DNA from 4 places in the Staphylococcus sp. NRL 16/872 genome. Region 2 is predicted to be linked to each of the others. Evidence: riboswitches for the same ligand, from Rfam matches in the RefSeq annotation. Region 2 holds a riboswitch; each other region holds the start of a gene.

Region 1 (5,414 bases), 170 kb from region 2:
TTAAGTTTCTCAGGCGTGTGTTGAACGATATTGTCGAAACCTTTGACGAAACCGCCATCACCCACATGATGTAAGCCAATTAAAGTTACAATTAAACCACCAACAATTAACCCGATACCGTAAATAGAGTCACTGAATGCACTTAAAGATAAGCCACCTATAAAGAGATAAAGGACACCAATCACACCAATTGTTAATGAAATAATGATGGTTGCTGTCGTATTGCTTACACCTAAATAGTCGCCAATATGAAACATCTTATTAAAGACTAAAGAACCTGAATATAAAACAACAGGCATAAACGACACGACATACGTGAAAATAAATAAAATTGATACAAAACGCTTCGTAAATGTATCATATCTCATCTCTAAAAATTCAGAAATGGTAGAAACACCATAACGTAAGTATTTAGGAAGGAAGACCCAAGCGAGTAAGACTACCGCTACGGCAGCAGTAATTTCCCACGCCATAACCTCCATACCTTTTCCATAACTTTGACCATTCTGACCTACTAATTGTTCTGTTGATAGATTGGTCATGATAATCGTTGAAGCAATAGTGAAACCTGTTAAAGTATTGCCTCCCATAAAATAGCCGTCTGCACTATCGGTTTGTACTTTTTTCGATCGCCAATAAGCATAAACACTAATACCGATAACTACGCCTAAAAATAGCAAGACTGCTAGCCAATTCATACTTCTTTCGCTCTCCTTTAATAAATTTTGAATATTTTCCCAATATAAAAACAAACGTTAACTTCATATTTAACGTTTATATCCCCTTTTTTATCTTCGCTCCAGATTGAAAATTTTAAAAACAACTATTTATATTTAGTTCATATATATATTAAATTTACTTTTAATACTTTTTCAATCTTAAAACTTGTGCATTACCAATTTTAATGAATTTCAATATTTTTACAAATTTATTTTTAATCAATTTTGATTAATTAATTAACCTATGAAACTTATAAGAGCCTTTAATTTATTCGCTTTAAACTAAAAGATTTCCTAAAAGCAGACAAGATAGACGCAAATAGATAGCCTATCTTGCCCTACTTTTACTCTGCAATTACCTTGACTTCTAAATTCAAAAATTATACATTGTAAATATAGTATTAATATATGCACTAGGGGTGTTTTTTAACTGAGATGAGGCTTGTCCTCGAACCCTTTGAACCTGAACTAGTTCATACTAGCGTAGGAAAGTGTGGGATAAATTTTAGATGTTGATAGAGATTTTATGTCAAATCTCTTTTCTATATACATATCTATCATTTACGCAACTTTCCTAGCGAAGGTTGCGTATTTTTTTACTGTAAAAGAAAGTGATGGAGGCTTGTGCAATGGCAAGAACAGTATTAGTAACAGGCAGTGGCCGTGGTTTAGGCGCAGTCATCGTAAAAACATTAGTGTCTCAAGGATTTCAAGTTGTCATTAATTATAATAAGAGTAAAGAGACTGCTGAACAGTTAGCAACAGAATTAGGCGACAACGCAATCGCACTACAAGCAGACGTGACACAACGCGAAGAAGTGGAACGTTTAGTCAAAGAAGCAACCGCCCATTTCGGTCAAATCGATGTGGTTGTCAATAATGCGTTAGTCAATTTCAAGTTTGACCCAGTAGCACAAAAAGCATTTAAAGACTTAACTTGGGAAGATTACCAACAGCAAATTGATGGCACATTAAAAGCAGCATTTAATGTTACTCAAAGTGTAGTCCCTCAATTTATTGAACGTAACGCTGGTAGTATCATCAGCATCGGTACAAATTTATTCCAAAATCCTGTCGTGCCATATCATGAATATACAACAGCCAAAGCAGGCTTAATCGGATTTACACGCAACGTTGCTGCTGAATTAGGTCAATATGGCATTACGGCTAATATGGTTTCTGGTGGCTTATTAAAAACGACTGATGCCAGTGCTGTAACCACACCAGAAGTATTTGACTTGATTGCCCAAACGACACCATTACGCAAAGTGACTACACCTCAAGACGTGGCAAATATGGTAGCGTACTTAAGTTCTGAAGCCGCAAATGGCGTTACAGGACAAAACATTACAGTTGATGGTGGTTTAACAATGAACTAAAACTTTTGGAGTCGATAGTGACGTACTCAATGCACGCATTCTTCTCTATTTAATCAAAATCCCAACAACAAACTGGAGTGTTAGTGATTCATTATGAAGAAAGAGAAACAACAATTACACATTGGCATTTTAATTTACGGTTGTGGGCATCATCAGGCAGCTTGGCAACAATCTAATTCAAGCGTTGAACGTCTTGGTGATATTACGTATTATCAAGAGCTAGCTCAACTTTCCGAAAAAGGACTATTTGACGTCGTATTCTTTGCGGATAATCAAGCTTTCAATCCTGGTTTCACGACGATGCCGAGTTTCTGGTTTGACCCGCTCATTAACTTAACGGCTATTTCCCAGGTTACACATCATGTTGGTTTGGTACCCACTATCTCGAGTACATTTTCAAATCCATTTACGGCAGCGCGTCAGTTATTAAGTTTGGACCATATCACTGGTGGACGCGTCGGTTGGAATTTAGTGACTTCTATGACAGATGTGGAGGCTCAGAACCACAGTATGGAAGCATTGCCTGAGCATGCTGTTCGTTATGAAAAGGCGGACGAATTCGCCCACGTCGTTAATGAGTTGTTTGAGTCATGGACTACTGAGGACTTTCAACCTGATCGTGAAGCCGGCACGTTGATGGATACGACAACGATACAACCGCTTCACCATAAAAGTAAATATTTCCAAGTGCGTGGACCACTCACTACACCACAAAGTCCACAAGGAAAGCCCGTTGCTATGCAAGCAGGTTCATCTAACCACGGTATTGCATTAGCTACGAAATATGCTGATGCCGTCTATTCAGTAGCGTGGAATCTCAAACAAGCTCAACGCTATCGTGAAAGACTAGATGCTCAAATGAAACAAAATACAGATAACCCAAGATACATTAAAGTCTTTCCGGGATTAGTCACTTACGTGGGGCGTACGCATGAAGAAGCAGAAGCTAAAAAAGCAGAGCTAGATGCCTTACTTTCTGTTGAAACTGCTTTAAAACAGTTAAGTTTCTTTGTCCAACAAGATTGTAATCAATGGGAACTAGACCAACCCGTTCCTGAATTACCCCCACTTGAAGAATTTAGTGGACCTAAAGGTCGTTATGAAACCATCCTTGAAATCATTAATGACAAACAACCGACTGTTCGTGAATTACTTGGCTATTTAAATGCTGGAGGCGGTCATTTAACTTTAGTCGGCACACCTGAAGAAATCGTAGACGAAATGGAGCATTGGTTCAACGAAGGTGTCGCAGATGGGTTCAATTTAATGCCACCTTCCCTCCCACATAGCTTAAAAGACTTTGTAGATTTAATCGTTCCTGAATTACAACGTCGTGGTTTATATCGCACAGCGTACACAGGACATACCCTGAGAGATCACTTAGGGTTAAATTAGAAATTCAATAGAGCTTATTGATAAAGTTCTTAAAACTATTAAGACTGAAAGAGTTTACCTACAGTCTTAAGACATTCATTATTATCCAAATTATCCAATTCAAAATTCATTTATCCCATATCCAATTTATTAATTCATATAATAGAAATTAACATGAAGGCGATGATGCTAACTTAGGAGCACCATCGCCTTATTTTTTCCATAATAAAAGCGAGCCGTTTTTTCAGGCTCGCCCCAGACTCTAGACAATCTCCATTAATATTTATATGGATCGTTATCTTTTTTGTCTTGTAATTTTTTAGCTTCATCTTTTAAGAAATTATCATTTTGATGATTCTGTTCATGATCTCTATTTAAATCATTAGAATGATTATCATTGCTATGATTGTATCTATCACTACGACGATAGTTGTTGTCATCGATATCGCGACGGTGATTATCATGTTGATAATCTTCATCATTAGTTAATGTTCTACCAAGATTATTATTGTGTTCGTGATTGTTATCTGCTGACCAATCCACATCATTGCGACGATTGAAGTCCTCATCACGGTTTAAATCATCATGGTGATGACGCTCATTGTCATTGCTATGACGAGAATCATAATGACTACCATTATGCACGTCATGTTCATTATTTGAATATTGATCTTTAATATAATCTTGTTCTTTCGCTTTATCTTCTTCATCTAAAATGAAAGCATTGTTACTAGCGTTTACATCATTACGCTCTCTATCGTTTCTATCGTGGTTGTCTCTATCATAACGGTGATCATTTCTATCATTATGATAATCATTGCCACGTTGACCTTGGTTTGTCATATTCGCATAACCATTATTTCTGTTGTTATTATCATAGTTATTGTCATGGTGGTCACCATAACCATTGTGACGGTTGTCGTGACGGTTGTCGTAACCATTATCGTGATGATTACCATTATTATCATAATAGCGGTGATCATAATCATTATCATTATGTTTTTTAGCTTTTCTTACTAATAACATAATACCTGCGATTAACCATAAGATAGCACTAATCCAGTTAGATGCTAAAGCTAAGATACCTGCGATAAGAATTAAAATACCAGCAGCTTTATGTTTTTTACTGATTAAAAAGCCTCCAATAATTGCTAAAATTAAAGGAATGATTGAAGCCCATGTAAAGAAATCAATAAATTTACTTAACGCACTAACACCCTGGTTAACTTCAGTTGTAGAATATTGATTTCCTTGTTTTTGAGATTCCGTTAAGATTTGTTGGCGGAATTCACTATTACCTACAAAAGGACGGATTAAAAGAAATATAATTGCAACCAACGCTTGTATAGCAACACCGACCCAAGTCAGTATGTGTTCACCAACTCGGCTCACTTTATTATGTCCATGTTCATTCTTTGTTGAATAATCATATGTTTGATTCGCCATAATTATGCCTCCTTTTTTTGTCCTATACCCTACTGATATTGATGTTACTCTTATTTTTGAAAAGTAAAATAAAATTCCTTTTCAAAAAATTAAAAATAACGATGGACAATTAGGTAATAAATGCGTGACGTAATCCAATACATTAAGGCATAGATAGCGATAACAGTGATGATAACACCAATATAACTTGTCGCGAAAACACCTATATTCGTAATGCTTAACGCACCTAATAGCGTGAAAATATATTTAAACGCCACAGTGACATGAATCATCGCTACTAAAATCGGTAAAGCAAAAATCCAAATAATCTGATGATTAATAGTCGATTTAATACGTTCGTCCTCAATCCCAACTTTTGCCATAATTTGATAATTACGACGATCTTCATAGCCTTCTGCAATATTTTTATAGTACATCATTAAGAACGTGCCAAGCAGCAAGACTATAGACACAACTACACCAATAAATATCAATCCACCATTAAATTCATACAAAA
Region 2 (5,414 bases):
AAAATAATATCAATAATACCAATGAGGATGATTAGTCCTGAACTGCCTCCTGCTAATGCTTTCGTTGCACGTCGGAATAAGAGCTGGATGATACCATTAATGAAAATGAATAAACCGATTAGCCATGTTAATGTATAAAAGTTCTTCACGGGATAGCTAAATATAATAATCGCTACTATGAGGAGTAACGTGCCCATAATTAAACTTGACCATTTTAATTTGTCGTTGTTTTGTGCCAAAAAATTCCTTCTCTCTACATAATTTTTTACTCAGTATAATAGAACAAATTGGAAAGCACAATAATTCTACCTAATCATATCTTTCACATGAACGACATCGTTGCTAAAGTAACATTTTCTAGAAAAAACCTATAAAAAATAGTTTATAATTCATCAAAATCTTCTTTTGAGGCGCTATGATATAGTTTTGTTACGCCTGTTTTTTCTAAAGCTTTCACAATATAATAGCCTAATGCTCCCGAAAGTAATGTTCCACTAACTATTCTGATTGAGTAAAGTAAGATAATATTCCACATTGCCATATTTCCTAAATAGTTAAATATCCAATCTATAGGAATAGTAAAAATTCCAGCCGTAGCGCCTGCTAACATAGTTACAGCCAGTTTAGTTGATTTATATTTAAATATTAAAAATATAATTTCACAAGCTAAACCTTGCGCTAAACTGTGGAGTAAAATAGACATATTTATATCTCCTGATAAAATAGTCTCTCCAGAACCTGCAGCTAGTTCTGCTAATAAAGCTACACCTGGTTTACGTATTATTAAGAATGCAACAATCGCTGCTATAAACCATAGTCCATAAGCAATTTGATCTAGATGAAGACCCAATGGTTTCAATGCTGCTACCGTTAAGCCTACTCCTTTATATACTAAACCGAAGATAAAACTAATTAAAACAGTAACCAAAATATCTGATAAATTTAATTTTTTCATTTTCTAACTCCTTTTATGAATTGAGTAGAAAAGTACATAAAAAAACAAACATATCTAACTAGATAGTTTGCGTAACTGTAAAAGTATATATGTATCCTAGATGTGATATACACTTCCCTACGCTAGTGCTAACTAGTTCAGGTTCAAAGGGTTTGGATTACTCCATCTCAGTTTTTAAAACACCCCTAGTACTTATATCTACTATAATTTAAATATAGATTTCTTTTATTTTTTTGTCAAAATTTAATTTTGCCATTCAATTAATGTTTTAATATAATAGAATTAATAATAAATAATAAAGGTCGTCACTATGGGTGCTTTTTGCTGAGAGAAGTTGCTAACTTCAACCATCGAACCTGATATGGTTAATACCAACGAAGGAAAGTGATTGTAGATAATTATTATTTCTACTCAAGCAGGAAGCACTTATGTAGTGCATTCCTGCTTTTTTAATAAAGGAGTAGATATAAATGAACTTTGAACAAATAAAACAGTATATTTATCAATTTATTGAATATGGAAGCTCAGATGATTTCCCGACAGTTGCTTTAAAGCTATTTGAATTTCAATATAACGAAAACCGTGATTATCAAAAATTTTGTTTATCTCAAGGTAAAACACCTCAAACAATTAACGATTGGAAAGATATTCCGGCTGTACCAATTAATGCTTTCAAACATGCGACATTTAGTGCTGTACCGATTGAAGAGACACAATTTATCTATATGACTAGTGGTACTACAAGCGGAATTAAAGGTAAAAATTATCATAAAGATTTAGATGTTTACGATTTAGCTATGACATCTTTTTTCAAAAAAATGTTTCTTCCAGATTACAGTGAGATTGAGATGGCGATATTATTTCCTACTCCTAAAGCATTACCAAACTCTTCATTAGCGCATTACCTTGAAGTAGCAAAGTCCACATTTGGAACGAAGGATAGTGCTACTTATATAGATAATAACGGTATTCAATACACAGAACTTATTCAAGCTTTACGACGATCTGAAACAAATGAAACACCATTTTCTTTACTTGGTGCAAGTTATAGTATTGTTCATTTAATTGAATATCTAGAAGATCATAATCTATCTTTTAAATTACCTAAAGGCAGTCGCATATTAGATACTGGAGGTTACAAAAATCGTTCTAAAGAGTTACCTCAACAAGAATTTTATGAGAAATTATCAAATATATTTAATGTTCCCAAAGATATGTGTATCAATATGTATGGTGTCACTGAATTAAGCACACAATTTTATGATAAAGGGAATGAAATATCTTCATCGATTAAATATGCTCCTCATTGGTGTAGAACTCGTGTAGTTAACCCAATGACTATGGAAGATGTTCCTTATAATGAAAAAGGTATTTTAATCCATTATGACTTAGCAAACTATAATTCTGTTGCCACAATCATGATGGAAGATGTCGGAGAACCTACTAAAGAAGGATTTGTCTTACATGGTAGAACTGAAGGCGCATTAGCAAAAGGTTGTTCTTTAGCTGTTGAAGAATTTTTAAATTCTAAAAATTAAGGAGATACATATGAAACTAAAAGTCGGATACGTCCCTTTTATTAACAGTCACGAAATAAGCTATAAAGAAATCGACTTTCAAGACTATACTGCTTTAGTTCCTGATTTAACTGAAGACCAATTAGAATTCGTATGTTCTAAAATAAAAGAAAACAGAATAAAATTGAAAAATTATTCAACTAATAAAATTATTAATGTAATTGACCAAGCTATTCATATTTTTTTAGATCCACAATCAAAATGGCGAAAAAATATTGATAGAATAATACCTCAAACTACTGGTTATAGTTCAGAAATTATTAAAGTAGGATTTACTAAGTATTTAACTACTTTTAGAAAATATGAACTGCAACGTTTCGTGTCAGAAGATTTTTATAATCCTCAAATTTTAGAACAATTTGTTCCTAATCATAAAGGTGGTTTCTCAAAAGCTATAGCGTCAGACATCATTACTCATGTATGGTCTGGAAATGTTCCAGGACTTCCTTTATGGAGTCTAATAAGTAGCTTACTCGTTAAATCTGGAAGTATTTGTAAATTACCTAAGTCTGAACCTTTTATTGCGAGTTGGTTTGTGCAACTTCTGGCTGAAATTGATTCAGTCATTAGTAATAGCATAGCAATTATTTATTGGCCTGGAGGTACTACAAAGCTCGAAGATATCGCCATCAATCATTCAGATGTCATTATTGGATATGGAAATAATGACATTTTAAATCAAATTTCTAAAAGAGTCCCTGCTACTAAAAAGTTTTTAGGATATGGTGAGAAAGTAGGTTTATCTATAGTCAGTCGTGAAACTTTAAAACCTAATAAAGTTCATAATATCGTTAAAAATATAGCGTTAGAAATAATGCGTTACGATCAGCAAGGATGCTATTCTCCACAAATGATATTTGTTCAAAAAAATGCTCAAATTAATTCTAAAAATTTCGCTCAGATGGTCGGCAGTGCCCTACATCAACTAGAAAAACAATATCCTTTACGTTCGCTCAACTTAGAAGAAAGTATAGAACGTGCCCAGAGAATTAAAGAAATTGAAACACAGTCAATTTTTGATGACACTTTAAAATTATTCAAAAACCAAAAATCATCATGGGTCGTTGTTTATCAAGAAAGTTTAATCTTTTATCCTACTTCTTTGAATCGTTTTATTCGCATTATGCCATTTAGCGATATCAATGAACTTGTGCAATTAATCACTTTTCATAAAAAATATATACAAACGATTGGGTTGTCAGCTTCAAAAGAAACTATGTTTGACTGGTGTGAAAAATTATCATGTACAGGAGTCAGTCGCTTTACAAGTCTTAAATCGATGACTTTACCTGAAGAAGGGTGGCATCATGATGGAGGGTTTAACTTAAAAGATTTAGTCTCTTATGTAGATATTGAACAAGATTTATTAACTGATAGTGAAAATTACGTAGAATACGAAATTTAACAAGTGAAGGATGGAATTTAATGAATCATTTTCAAAATAAAGTTGTTTTAATTACGGGAGGTAGTAGAGGTATTGGCCGTGCAATTTCGATGGCATTTGCTAAAGAAAAAGCAACAGTCATTATTAATTACAAAACAAATGATAGTGCTGCAAATGAGACAGTTCAAGAATGCAAAAGTTTAGGTGCCAACGTGGAAGCTATAAAATCTGATATTAGCAATAAAGAAGAAGTTCGAGATATGATGAAATATATTATTAATAAATACGGAAAAATTTCATGTTTAATCAATAATGCCTTTGCTCCATTCACATTTGATGCCGAAAATCGACAAATGGCAGATGAAGTTTCTTGGGAAGATTATGATTCACAATTCCAAGGTGCTGTTAAATACGCTTATAATACTATCCACTATTGCCTACCTTATCTTAAAGAGGAAGTAGACAGTTCAATTATTAATATTTCAAGTAACTTAACTAAGCGTCCTATCATACCATATCATCAATATAATATTGCTAAATCAGCATTAGAGAGTTTTACCAAAAACCTTGCAATGGACTTAGGACGATATAACATTCGTGTTAATTGCATTGCACCTGGATTAGTATATCCAACCAATGGGACGTACAACACTAAAGAAAAACTAAAAGAAGACATGATAACTCAAACGCCATTAGGCAGAATCGCAACTCCAGAAGATATCGCAGGACCGACTCTATTTTTAGCGTCAGCATGGAGTCAGTTTATGACGGGACAAGTTTTATACGTTGATGGTGGTTTCACTATTTAATTTCTCAGCATATTGTTACTCGTACAACTACAGTTTTCTAATTTTCAAAAAGGGTATTTAAATAGATAAGATATTTGATTAGGAGGCTAGTTTATGAGTACGAAAACAGCGTTAGTAGTCGTTACAAGTGTTTCAAAATATCCAGATATGAATCGTCCGACTGGACTATGGTTCGGTGAAGTGGTGCATTTCGCAGATGTATTATATAAAAATGGTTATGAAGTGCACTATATTAGTCCTGAAGGTGGCTATACTGCTATTGACCCACAAAGTTTACAAGAAGATATGATGACAGATTTAGATTGGAAATACTATCAAGATAAAGACTTCATGACACGGCTTGGTCATACTGTAACGCCAGATGCAGTTAAAGCTGAAAATTATGATGTTATTTATTATGCTGGTGGTCACGGTACAATTTGGGACTTTAAAGATAATAAAGATTTACAAAGATTAACACGTGAAATCTATGAAAATAACGGTACGGTTTCATCTGTATGTCACGGTGCGATTGGCTTATTAAATGTTAAAGACAGTGAAGGCCGTAACATTATCGACGGTAAAACAGTTACCGGTTTCTCAAATAGTGAAGAACAAGCCGTTGGTTTAGCGGATAAAGTGCCTTATTTAACTGAAGATGAACTTAAAAATCGTGGTGCTAACTACGAACAAGGTGACAATTGGAATGA
Region 3 (5,414 bases), 340 kb from region 2:
TCACTGGAATTCGACCAGCTTCATAAGATAAGCGACCAGCTTCAATGCCTAATTTCATCGCTTCTGCCATTTTTACTGGATCTTTCGCACCTGAAACAGCTGAATTTAATAAGATTCCGTCAGCGCCTAATTCCATCGCATGACATGCATCTTTAGGAGAGCCAATACCAGCATCAACGATAACTGGAACATTAGCATTTTTAATGATATAGCTAAGGTTCAATTGGTTGTTGATACCACGTCCTGTACCGATTGGAGAAGCAAGTGGCATAACGGCATGCACGCCTAATTCTTCTAAACGTTTCGCTAGGACTATGTCATTAGAAATGTAAGGACATACGATATAACCTTTCTCTAATAACACTTTACAAGCTTCGTATGTTTCAAAAGGATCTGGTAATAATGTTTCATCATCACCAATGACTTCTACTTTAATCATGTCACATACGCCAGCATGTTTCGCGATTTCTGCGATACGAATGGCTTCTTCGGCTGTTTTAGCACCAGCAGTATTTGGGAAAGTGATGAAATCTTTTAAATTAATATTTGCAAGTGGGTTAGGTAAGTTTTTATCGTATAAGTTCATACGTCTTACTGCGAATGTAAGGACGTTTGTTTCTGATGCTTTAATCGCTTGTGTTTGGATGTCCTCATTTTCAAATTTACCAGTACCTAATAATAAACGAGATTGTAATTCTAATGATCCGATTTTAAACATTTTATCCGCCTCCAACAAATTCTAATAATTCTAATTGATCATCTTCACGTACAGTGTGGTTATCATAGTCTTCTTGTTTAATTAATGTTTTATTATGCTCGACAATGACACGTTCAGGGTCTAATTCAAGTGAGTGAAGCACTTGAGTAATCGACTGTTCTGCGTCGAATGTGAACGTATCACCATTAATGATACACTTCATTATTTGACCTCCTTGAGACATTAAATGACTCGTAATTGCGTGGTTTAACGCCAGTGAATAGCCAGTTTGCGATATCTCGTCCTATGACAGGTGAAAGTAAAATACCATTACGGTAATGACCTGAAATGACATATAAACCATCGTCGATGCGGTCCATGATAGGCAATTCGCCATCAGTATAAGGACGTACGCCTGACCATTGCTTAATGACCTTACCTTGTGCCAATTCAGGAACACGTTCATTGGCGTATTGATGCAACCATGAGACACCTTGATTAGTATTACCGACAGAATAATTATCAAATTCACTTGTTGCACCGATAAGGAAACGATTTGGTTGTTTCGGCACAATATAGCAACCATTCGTCATAAAGATCGTTTCTTTCAAATCTAGGCTGTCATGTTCAATAAGTAATACTTCGCCTTTGACACCAACTACTTTGCGTGGAAGTTGATAGTGTTCTAATAATTTAGAGCTCCACGCACCACCAGCGACAATCACTTTCTTAGCAACTAATTGACCTTCTGAAGTAGACACCTCATAGTAGCCATTTTGACGTTCAACACTAAACACTTCAGTTTCATAATAACGATGAATATCGCGCTGTTGCAGTGATTTAAAAAGTGCTTTCGTATAATGATTGGCATTGATTTGTCCATCATTTGGAATGTAGATAGCCATTTCGCTTGATGTAACATGACCATGCGTTAAATCGATTAAATCCTCATCAGATAATTCCACTACACTTGGGTCCATAGTACTTAAGAAGTCATATTGTTGTCTTAAACTTTCAACATCCTCAGGACGATTAGCAACTTTGATTAATCCTGAAGGTTGATATTGAATATCGATGCCTGTTTCATCTTGCAATGTTTCACACAGTTCTGGGAAAAGTGAGCGCGATTCAAGCGCGAGTCTAAATAAATCCGTATCTTCAGTAAATTCATTTTGTGCACCTAGCATACCGCCTGCTTTATAAGAAGCATGTTTACCAGGAACATCTCTGTCGACAATCGCGACATCCATTTGTGATTGACTTAAATGTCGTGCAATAGACATACCAATCACACCTGAGCCAATAATAAGAACATCATGCATCTTTCAACCACTCCTTTCGTAACTGTTCGATTTGTTGTAAAGATGCGTTCATAAAGAAAGAAATTGCACATATACCAGCAAACCCATTAGGTAATTGGTGAATCGTTTCTTTAGTGATGCCACCAATCGCATAAATAGGTATTGGCAAACGTAAAACGTCATTGATTTCATCCTGTGATCGTGGCTGTTGATTTGGTTTAGATGGCGTTTTGAAAATGTGGCCATAAAACACATAATCAAGACCATGTTCATAAGCTTGCTCCACAGATTGCTTGGAATGAGTCGACATACTGACTTCGACATTTGGGTGTAGTTGTTTATAGTCGAAAGCATTTGAATCCATTTCACGACAATGCAAGCGTGACAGTGTTAAGGATTCTAGTAATTCAGTATCACTGTGAATGATCACTTTCTCTTTAGGAAAGCCAGCCTCTAATAGTCGAGTGATGAAGTTGAATAACGCTTCGTGTGACATAGGGGTACGAAAGAGTAATCCGTCTATGCCTTTAGCTATAGCTAAGAAATGTTGTAAATCCTTGTCCGTTAAATCTTTGTAACTTGTTATTGCAATAAATATATGCATCACCCCTTGAACAATAAAAAAACGCTATTGCCCTTGTAGGGAAATAGCGTTCAGCTTAACTTTACGATATCCTTTGCGCCACTTTCCTACGCCAGTACAAACTGGATCAGGTTCCAGGAATTATAAAGTTCGTTCTTTACTCTCAGCCTTAAACAAAGGCACTTCCAGTGGATGATAAATGTTTATTCATTTATAAAATAACTCATAGCGTTTTAATTCAATTTCATTCTACAGTTTTTTTGATTAGAGTTCAAATCTTAATCCAAAGCAACTATGACACGCCCTTTTCAAAATGATAAAACAAAGAATACAAACAAGTACAATTTAATAAAAAAATATTAAAATTATATTGTAAACGTTTACACTAAGTGATAATATAATTAAAAATAAGTAATCAATATTGAAATTACTGTTAGAAGAAGGAGGATCTAAAGTACGTTCAAAACTACGTAATCATTTAGTACGACAACATTAATTTAGAATCAACAAATATAAATGAAAGTAGGACAGTAACATGGGTCAAGGACAAAGAAAGAGTAATGTGCGTTGGATGTTCGCACTATTGTTTTTTATTATCGGAGTTATCGCGTATATGGATAGATCAAATATCTCATATATTGCACCACAAATGATGAAAGATTTACATATGGACAAGCAACAGTTTGGATTGTTAGCTTCATTCTTCTCACTTGGTTATGCTTTAATGCAAGTGCCTTCGGGAATGTTAGCGGAGAAGTTTGGTCCACGTAAAATGATTTCAGTCGCATTAGTATGGTGGAGTGCTTTTACAATCTTTACAGGAATGATTAAACATCACGGTTTATTATTCTTAGTACGTTTCTTATTTGGTATTGGGGAAGCACCAATGTATCCATCTAATGCCGTATTTAATTCAACTTGGTTCTCAAAAGATGAAAAGGGAAGAGCATCAAGTGCATTACTTGCAGGTTCATATTTTGGACCCGTATTAGCACCAATTATTACTATTGCCATTGTAAATGCATTTAACTGGCAAGCAGTATTTTATATCTTCGGGGCAGTAGGTATCCTTATTGCGATTTTATGGGGGATTATCGCGAAAGATTTACCAGAACATCATCGTATGGTAAATGAGGCTGAAAAAAGATATATCATGGAGAATCGTGATTTAGTTCAAACAAGTAAATCACTTCCACCTTGGAATCAATTCTTCCGTCGTTTAAGTTTCTATGCGATTGCAGGTCAATACTTTGTCGTTCAGTTTATTATTGCTTTATTCTTAATTTGGTTACCTACGTATTTAACTGAACAATATCACGTAGAATTCAAACATATGACAATTAGTTCATTACCATGGTTTATCATGTTTATCTTAATTCTATCTGCAGGTGCTATTTCAGATAAAATTTTACATAGTGGTCAATCACGTTTTGTAGCAAGAAGTGTCATCGCTATTGTTGGTTTCATCGTATTTGCAGTATCAATCTTTTTCGCAGTTCATACTGAAAGCTTGTATATCACTATTTTCTGGTTATCACTTGGCTTAGGTGGTATGGGTATCTCAATGGGTATGAGCTGGGCTGCAGCAAATGATATCGGACGTAACTTCGCCGGAACAGTCTCAGGTTGGATGAACCTATGGGGTAACCTTGGTGCGTTAGTTAGTCCATTCTTAGCAGGTGCGTTAGTCACTTCATTAGGTTGGTCAATGACATTCCAACTATTAATTGTACCAGCAGTGATTGCAGTCATTTTATGGTTCTTCGTTTCACCAGACAAACCACTTCTTCAAGATGAAAGCAAAAAGTAGAATAGTCTTTTTAAAAGCAAATAATTGTTTAATACTGAAGTAGATATGGTACAACTAAAGCAATAACAATATTGAAGGTGATTAAATGATTATTATTAATGCAAAACTTAAAGTAAAAGAAGAGCACCGTGAAGAATATTTAAAATTAATGAAAAAATTAGTTGAAAGTTCTAGCCAAGAAGCGGGTAATACGTTCTATCATCATTATGAAGACGTTAAAGAACGCAACATATTTGTTGTGGTTGAGAATTATAAAGATGAAGAGGCAGTACAAACACATAACCATTCAGACCACTTCAGAGCATTCAGTGAAAATATTGGCAAATACATTTCAGAAGAACCTGTTATCGATGTAGCAGAAACAAAATAATATAACTTTTTGAGAGTGAGACAGAAATCTTTTTATCAAATTAAGATTTCAGTTTCGCTCTTTTTTTGTAGTCTATAATCATGCTACTGATGAGTAAACTTAAAAAGTGTTATCATAAATATGTATGCTTTATAGAAAGGAAAGATAATTTTGGGAAATGTATTACAGTCTCTTATACAATTCGATAAAACCAAGATTGACTTTATGAAAGGGATTCGCCAAGGTTTATTAATGATTATCCCAGCATTAATTGGCTATTACCTTGGGAATTTTAGTTTTGGTTTACTTGTATCGACGGGGGCGTTAGCACATATATACGTCTTTCAAGGACCACCTCGTTCTAAACTTAGAATGGTTATTTTATGTTCTATTTCGTTTGCGATATGTATGATGCTCGGCACCTTAACCGTATCTCAACCACTTCTTTATGGTTTTACTTTACTTATTGTCACAGTGGTACCATATTATATTTTTAGTGCATTGAAGATTGCCGGACCATCTTCTACTTTCTTCTTAGTTACATTTTGTTTACCTAGTAACTTACCTGTAGCGCCAGATCAAGCGTTATACCGTGGATTCGCTATCTTAGTAGGTGGCGCATTAGCGACACTCGTTGTGCTTATTATGATCATCTTCCAGAAGCAACGCGTTGA
Region 4 (5,414 bases), 700 kb from region 2:
ATTAGCTCGTTTAGGTCATGCTATTGTAGCGTTACCTGGTGGTTGTGCAATCGGCGCTCGTCCTATTGAACAACATATTAAAGGATTTGAAGCATTAGGAGCTGAAATTCACCTTGAAAATGGTAACATCTATGCTAGTACTAAAGATGGTTTAAAAGGGGCAGATATTCACTTAGATTTCCCAAGTGTAGGTGCTACTCAAAACATTATTATGGCAGCTTCATTAGCTAAAGGTAAGACTGTCATTGAAAATGTAGCAAAAGAACCTGAAATTGTGGATTTAGCTAACTATATCAATGAAATGGGTGGTAAAGTCACAGGCGCAGGTACAGATACTATCACTATTCATGGTGTTGAAAAACTAAAAGGCGTGGAACACTCAATTATCCCAGATAGAATCGAAGCAGGTACATTAATTATTGCTGCAGCGATAACAAGAGGGGATGTCTTCGTACGTGATGCAGTCAAAGAACACATGACAAGTCTAATCTATAAATTAGAAGAAATGGGTGTCAATTTAGATTTCCAAGAAGACGGTGTACGTGTCACTGCTGAGGGTGAATTAAAACCAGTAGATGTTAAAACATTACCTCATCCTGGTTTTCCAACTGATATGCAATCTCAAATGATGGCTTTATTATTAACAGCTGAAGGTCATAAAGTGATTACCGAAACTGTCTTTGAAAATAGATTTATGCATGTTGCAGAATTTAGACGTATGAACGCTAATATTACTGTAGAGGGTAGAAGTGCTAAAATTGCTGGTAAGAGCCAATTACAAGGTGCTCAAGTTAAAGCAACTGACTTAAGAGCTGCAGCTGCGTTGATTTTAGCAGGCTTAGTAGCGGATGGTACGACTCAAGTGACAGAATTAAAACATTTAGATCGTGGCTATGTTAATTTCCATGAAAAATTAAAATCACTTGGTGCAGATATTGAACGTATCAATGACTAATTTTGACATCAAATGATAAATTATTGCTGGAGGTAGTTTCAAATGGAAACAATTTTTGATTACAATCAAATTAAACAAATTATCCCACACAGACAACCATTTTTATTAATTGACCGAGTGGTTGAATATGAAGAAGGTAAACGTTGTGTAGGTTTAAAACAAGTTTCAGGGAATGAACCATTTTTCCAAGGACATTTTCCAGATTACGCTGTAATGCCTGGTGTATTAATTACTGAAGCGTTAGCTCAAACAGGCGCAGTAGCTATGCTTAATAGCGAAGAGAATAAAGGTAAAATTGCTTTATTTGCTGGAATTGATAAATGTCGTTTTAAAAAACAAGTGACACCTGGGGATACTTTGTTATTAGAAGTTGAAATTACTAAAATTAAAGGTCCAATTGGTAAAGGTACGGCTAAAGCTACCGTTGATGGTCAACTTGCTTGTAGTTGTGAACTTACATTTGCAATCCAAGACGCATAATCGTAAAAAAGCACTCTTGATAGTTAATACTATCATAGAGTGCTTTTATTATTCTCGTTCAAATTTTTCTTCTTTTAGTTTAGGTTTAGATTGCATCATACGATTAAATGTAATTTTCAATTCTTCTCCTGATAAACCTTCATCCACTAATTGTTCTAATAAACTTTCGGCATATACTTGACGTAACGTATAAATATGACATTCAAATACGATAGACATTGTGGTATCGAAAGAAACTAAACTTTTGATGGTAGCGTCGAATAAAGCTGGATCATTGGACGGTCTAGTAATAACCACACGAATATCTAATAATGTTTGATCATTATAGTATTTTTTCATAGCTTCATAATGGGCATTTGAAATAACTACTTCTAATAACCAACCTGTTCCACTACTTTCTTTGTTAATAATAACGCCATCTTTTAATTCAAATTCAGTAATTCCACCATTTTCATTCACAATTTGAAAACGCACCGCTTTAAAAGTCTTCACTTAATCACATCCTAAAAATTTTGAAAATATGCAATAAATTAGAAATTATTTAATTAGTCATTTAATTTTTAACTATTTTCTTTAAATATAACAAATTTTGATTATAAATAGTAAATTTTTATTGAAAAATGGTGTTTTGACGTATACCTAAAATGTCATTAATATAAATTTAGAAGGAGGTGACACATGCTAAATAAGATAGTAATTGTAGGTCGTATGACTAAAGATGCTCAAATCTATGAAAAGGAAGAGGTGAAAATTGCTACCTTTAGCGTTGCAACTGAACGTAATTACAAAGACGATAATAATGAAATTGTTTGTGACTATATTTTTTGTAAAGCTTTTGGCAAAACAGCAACGAATATCGAAAAATATACTAGTCAAGGTTCATTAGTAGGTATCACTGGCCAGATGCGTTCACGCAAGTATGAAAAAGAAGGGCAAACGCATTTTGTAACAGAATTATATGTAGAAACTATAAAATTTATGTCCCCACAATCTAAAAATAACGAAATTCTCTCAAATAGCTCGTTTATTGAAGACACTTATCCCCTAGATAATCTAGACATTATTAATATTAATTAAATTCAAATCAACTCTCTAAACTTTAACTCCAATCTTTTCTATTTTATATATAACATCTTTCAATTATACTCAGAATCTCTCTTTATTGATTTCGATTAATAGGGAGAGGTTCTTAATTTTTGCGATAATTGTTTGAAAAATTTCAGTTTTATTACATACATAATAATCTAACGTATATTCTTCAAAACTGGCATGAAAGAACTGTAAACGAATTTTTAATTAATTTAAGAACGATTTTAATGTAATTCCTATGTAAAAAAGATACTTTCTTTTTTATTTGGCTGTAACTTGCGCTTGCTCTTCAGATGTTACAGTAGGGTTTGTAAATTAATTGATTAAGAAAAAATATTGGAGGGCATATACACTATGAAAAAGACTATTATTGCTTCAACATTAGCAGTAGGCCTAGGAGTAGCAGCTGGAAATGCGGGTCATGCAGATGCAAGTGAATCTCAAATCAATAAAGCTGAATTAGCACAACTAGCTCAATCAAATGATCAATCATTAAACAATAGCCCTATTCAACAAGGTGCTTATAATATGACATTTGATTATAATGGCTTCACTTACCACTTTGAATCAGATGGTAGTAATTGGAGTTGGGACTACAATCAATCAGGTCAAACTGGTCAATCTTCACAAGCAACACAACAACAAGGTGTAAGCCAACAAGCTTCAACTTCTAATAATCAAAGTTCAGGTAAAGTGGTAACTTCACAAACACAAACTAGTCAACAACAACCAACTCAAACTCAACAAGCACCACAAACAAATCAATCTCAACAACCACAACAAGCATCAACAAGTAACAATACAACAAATACAGCTTCAAGTGGTTCTTCAGTACATGTAAACGAACATTTACAACAAATCGCACAACGTGAATCTCGTGGTGATATTCATGCTGTCAACCCAAGTTCTGGTGCAGCAGGTAAATATCAATTCTTACAATCTACATGGGATACAGTAGCACCTGATGAATATAAAGGTGTATCACCAGCTCAAGCACCTGAAAGTGTTCAAGATGCTACAGCTGTAAAATTATATAATACTGAAGGCCCATCACATTGGGTAACTGCTTAAATTTGAAACAGCCGGAATATTTCCATTAATGAAATATTCCGGCTTTTTAATTGAAAAATGAATATCTGTTTGATAATGTAAAATTAATAAAATAAAACTACTAGGGGAGCCAACCACAATGGCTGAGATGAATGTTCAGACCCTTATAACCTGATTTGGTTAGTACCAACGTAGGAAAGTAGTTATGTAATTTTACATGCTTTTTAAAGGATGACTACATTTCTGCGTTGCTAGGTGGGAATGTAGTTTTTTTATATATTTAAGGAGGAATTATGATGAGCTTTTCAACTGAATTAAAAGAAGCATCACAACCAATTATTGAACAAATTTATAACGATGGATTTATTCAAGATTTATTAAAAGGACAATTATCTAAACAAGCTGTGCGTCAATATTTACGTGCAGATGCTTCATATTTAAAAGAATTTACTAATTTATACGCATTATTAATTCCTAAAGCGCCTACAATGACTGATGTAAAATTTTTAGTAGAACAAATTGAATTTATGTTAGACGGTGAAGTAGAAGCACATGAAATTTTAGCAGACTTTATTAATGAACCATACGAAGAAATTGTACGTGAAAAAGTTTGGCCACCAAGTGGAGATCATTACATCAAACATATGTATTACCATGCTTATGCTCATGAAAATGCTGCATATACAATTGCTGCAATGGCACCATGTCCATATGTCTATGAAGTCATAGCTAAAATGGCATTAGAAGACCAAAATTTAAATAGAGATGTCATTACTGCAAAATGGTTTGATTTTTATAGTACAGAAATGCGTCCATTAATTGAGGTGTTTGATCGCATGTTAGATGAACTAACAGAAAATTGTAGCGACCAAGAAAAAAATGATATTAAAGAAAGCTTCTTACAAAGTACAATTCATGAACGCAATTTCTTTAATATGGCATACATCGATGAAAAATGGAATTTCGGAGGAAAAGAACATGAATAAACCAAAAATTGCATTAACTATAGCAGGCACTGATCCATCAGGTGGTGCTGGTGTAATGGCAGATTTAAAATCATTCCATGCTTGTGGTGTCTATGGTATGGCTGCAATCACTAGCATTGTGGCTCAAAACACTAAAGGCGTTCAACATATTCATAATTTAGAGACTAGTTGGGTTAAAGAACAACTTGATAGCGTATTCGATGATGAATTACCACAAGCAATTAAAACAGGTATGATTGCTACGCACGAGACAATGGAACTTGTACAAGAATATTTAAAAAAACATTCTGATATTCCATACGTTATTGATCCTGTTATGTTAGCTAAAAGTGGTGACTCTCTAATGGATGATGCGACTAAAAAACATTTACAAAGTACGTTATTACCACTAGCTGATGTTGTAACTCCTAATATACCTGAAGCAGAAGAAATTACAGGTCTGAAAATCGATACTGAAGAAAGTATTCGTAAAGCAGGACACATCTTTATTAATGAAATTGGTAGTAAAGGCGTAGTGATTAAAGGTGGACATTCAGCTGATTTAAATAACGCTAAAGACTTCCTATTTACTAAAGACGACGTTTATACATTTGAAAATAAACGCTTTGATACGCCACACACGCATGGTACTGGTTGTACATTTTCAGCAGTAATAACAGCAGAACTTGCTAAAGGCAAATCAATTTATGAAGCGGTTAAAAAAGCTAAAGAATTTATTTCATTAAGTATTGAATATACACCTGAGATTGGCCAAGGTCGTGGACCAGTTAACCACTTTGCATATATGAAGAAAGTAGGATTAGATGATGAATAATTTAGAGAAATTAAGAAATGAAAATCCATTAGTTGTTTGT

The links. A riboswitch is a leader RNA that binds a small molecule or an ion and turns the genes downstream of it on or off. The one in region 2 is predicted to bind thiamine pyrophosphate.
Region 1: linked by a shared signal. The riboswitch ahead of MT340_RS01565 (3-oxoacyl-ACP reductase) and the one ahead of MT340_RS00745 (LuxE/PaaK family acyltransferase) in region 2 are both predicted to bind thiamine pyrophosphate.
Region 3: linked by a shared signal. The riboswitch ahead of MT340_RS02270 (thiamine phosphate synthase) and the one ahead of MT340_RS00745 (LuxE/PaaK family acyltransferase) in region 2 are both predicted to bind thiamine pyrophosphate.
Region 4: linked by a shared signal. The riboswitch ahead of tenA (thiaminase II) and the one ahead of MT340_RS00745 (LuxE/PaaK family acyltransferase) in region 2 are both predicted to bind thiamine pyrophosphate.

The regions. Positions count from the first base shown of each region.
Region 1 is NZ_CP119327.1:322,185-327,598, reverse strand. It holds gene MT340_RS01570 (solute:sodium symporter family transporter) at 1-698, opposite strand, end outside; TPP riboswitch at 1,125-1,226, shown strand; gene MT340_RS01565 (3-oxoacyl-ACP reductase) at 1,349-2,098, shown strand; gene MT340_RS01560 (LLM class flavin-dependent oxidoreductase) at 2,192-3,493, shown strand; gene MT340_RS01555 (DUF4064 domain-containing protein) at 3,749-4,918, opposite strand; gene MT340_RS01550 (ABC transporter permease) at 5,008-5,414, opposite strand, start outside.
Region 2 is NZ_CP119327.1:153,397-158,810, reverse strand. It holds gene MT340_RS00755 (DUF308 domain-containing protein) at 1-239, opposite strand, end outside; gene MT340_RS00750 (ECF transporter S component) at 383-955, opposite strand; TPP riboswitch at 1,053-1,152, opposite strand; TPP riboswitch at 1,256-1,355, shown strand; gene MT340_RS00745 (LuxE/PaaK family acyltransferase) at 1,426-2,493, shown strand; gene MT340_RS00740 (acyl-CoA reductase) at 2,504-3,937, shown strand; gene MT340_RS00735 (SDR family oxidoreductase) at 3,958-4,725, shown strand; gene MT340_RS00730 (type 1 glutamine amidotransferase domain-containing protein) at 4,819-5,414, shown strand, end outside.
Region 3 is NZ_CP119327.1:496,930-502,343, forward strand. It holds gene MT340_RS02255 (thiazole synthase) at 1-718, opposite strand, end outside; gene thiS (sulfur carrier protein ThiS) at 720-920, opposite strand; gene thiO (glycine oxidase ThiO) at 904-2,019, opposite strand; gene MT340_RS02270 (thiamine phosphate synthase) at 2,012-2,602, opposite strand; TPP riboswitch at 2,669-2,778, opposite strand; gene MT340_RS02275 (pyruvate MFS transporter) at 3,117-4,391, shown strand; gene MT340_RS02280 (putative quinol monooxygenase) at 4,477-4,761, shown strand; gene MT340_RS02285 (FUSC family protein) at 4,966-5,414, shown strand, end outside.
Region 4 is NZ_CP119327.1:855,344-860,757, forward strand. It holds gene murA (UDP-N-acetylglucosamine 1-carboxyvinyltransferase) at 1-955, shown strand, start outside; gene fabZ (3-hydroxyacyl-ACP dehydratase FabZ) at 998-1,435, shown strand; gene MT340_RS04115 (YwpF-like family protein) at 1,484-1,927, opposite strand; gene MT340_RS04120 (single-stranded DNA-binding protein) at 2,114-2,512, shown strand; gene MT340_RS04125 (transglycosylase family protein) at 2,879-3,595, shown strand; TPP riboswitch at 3,688-3,789, shown strand; gene tenA (thiaminase II) at 3,871-4,560, shown strand; gene thiD (bifunctional hydroxymethylpyrimidine kinase/phosphomethylpyrimidine kinase) at 4,553-5,374, shown strand; gene thiM (hydroxyethylthiazole kinase) at 5,367-5,414, shown strand, end outside.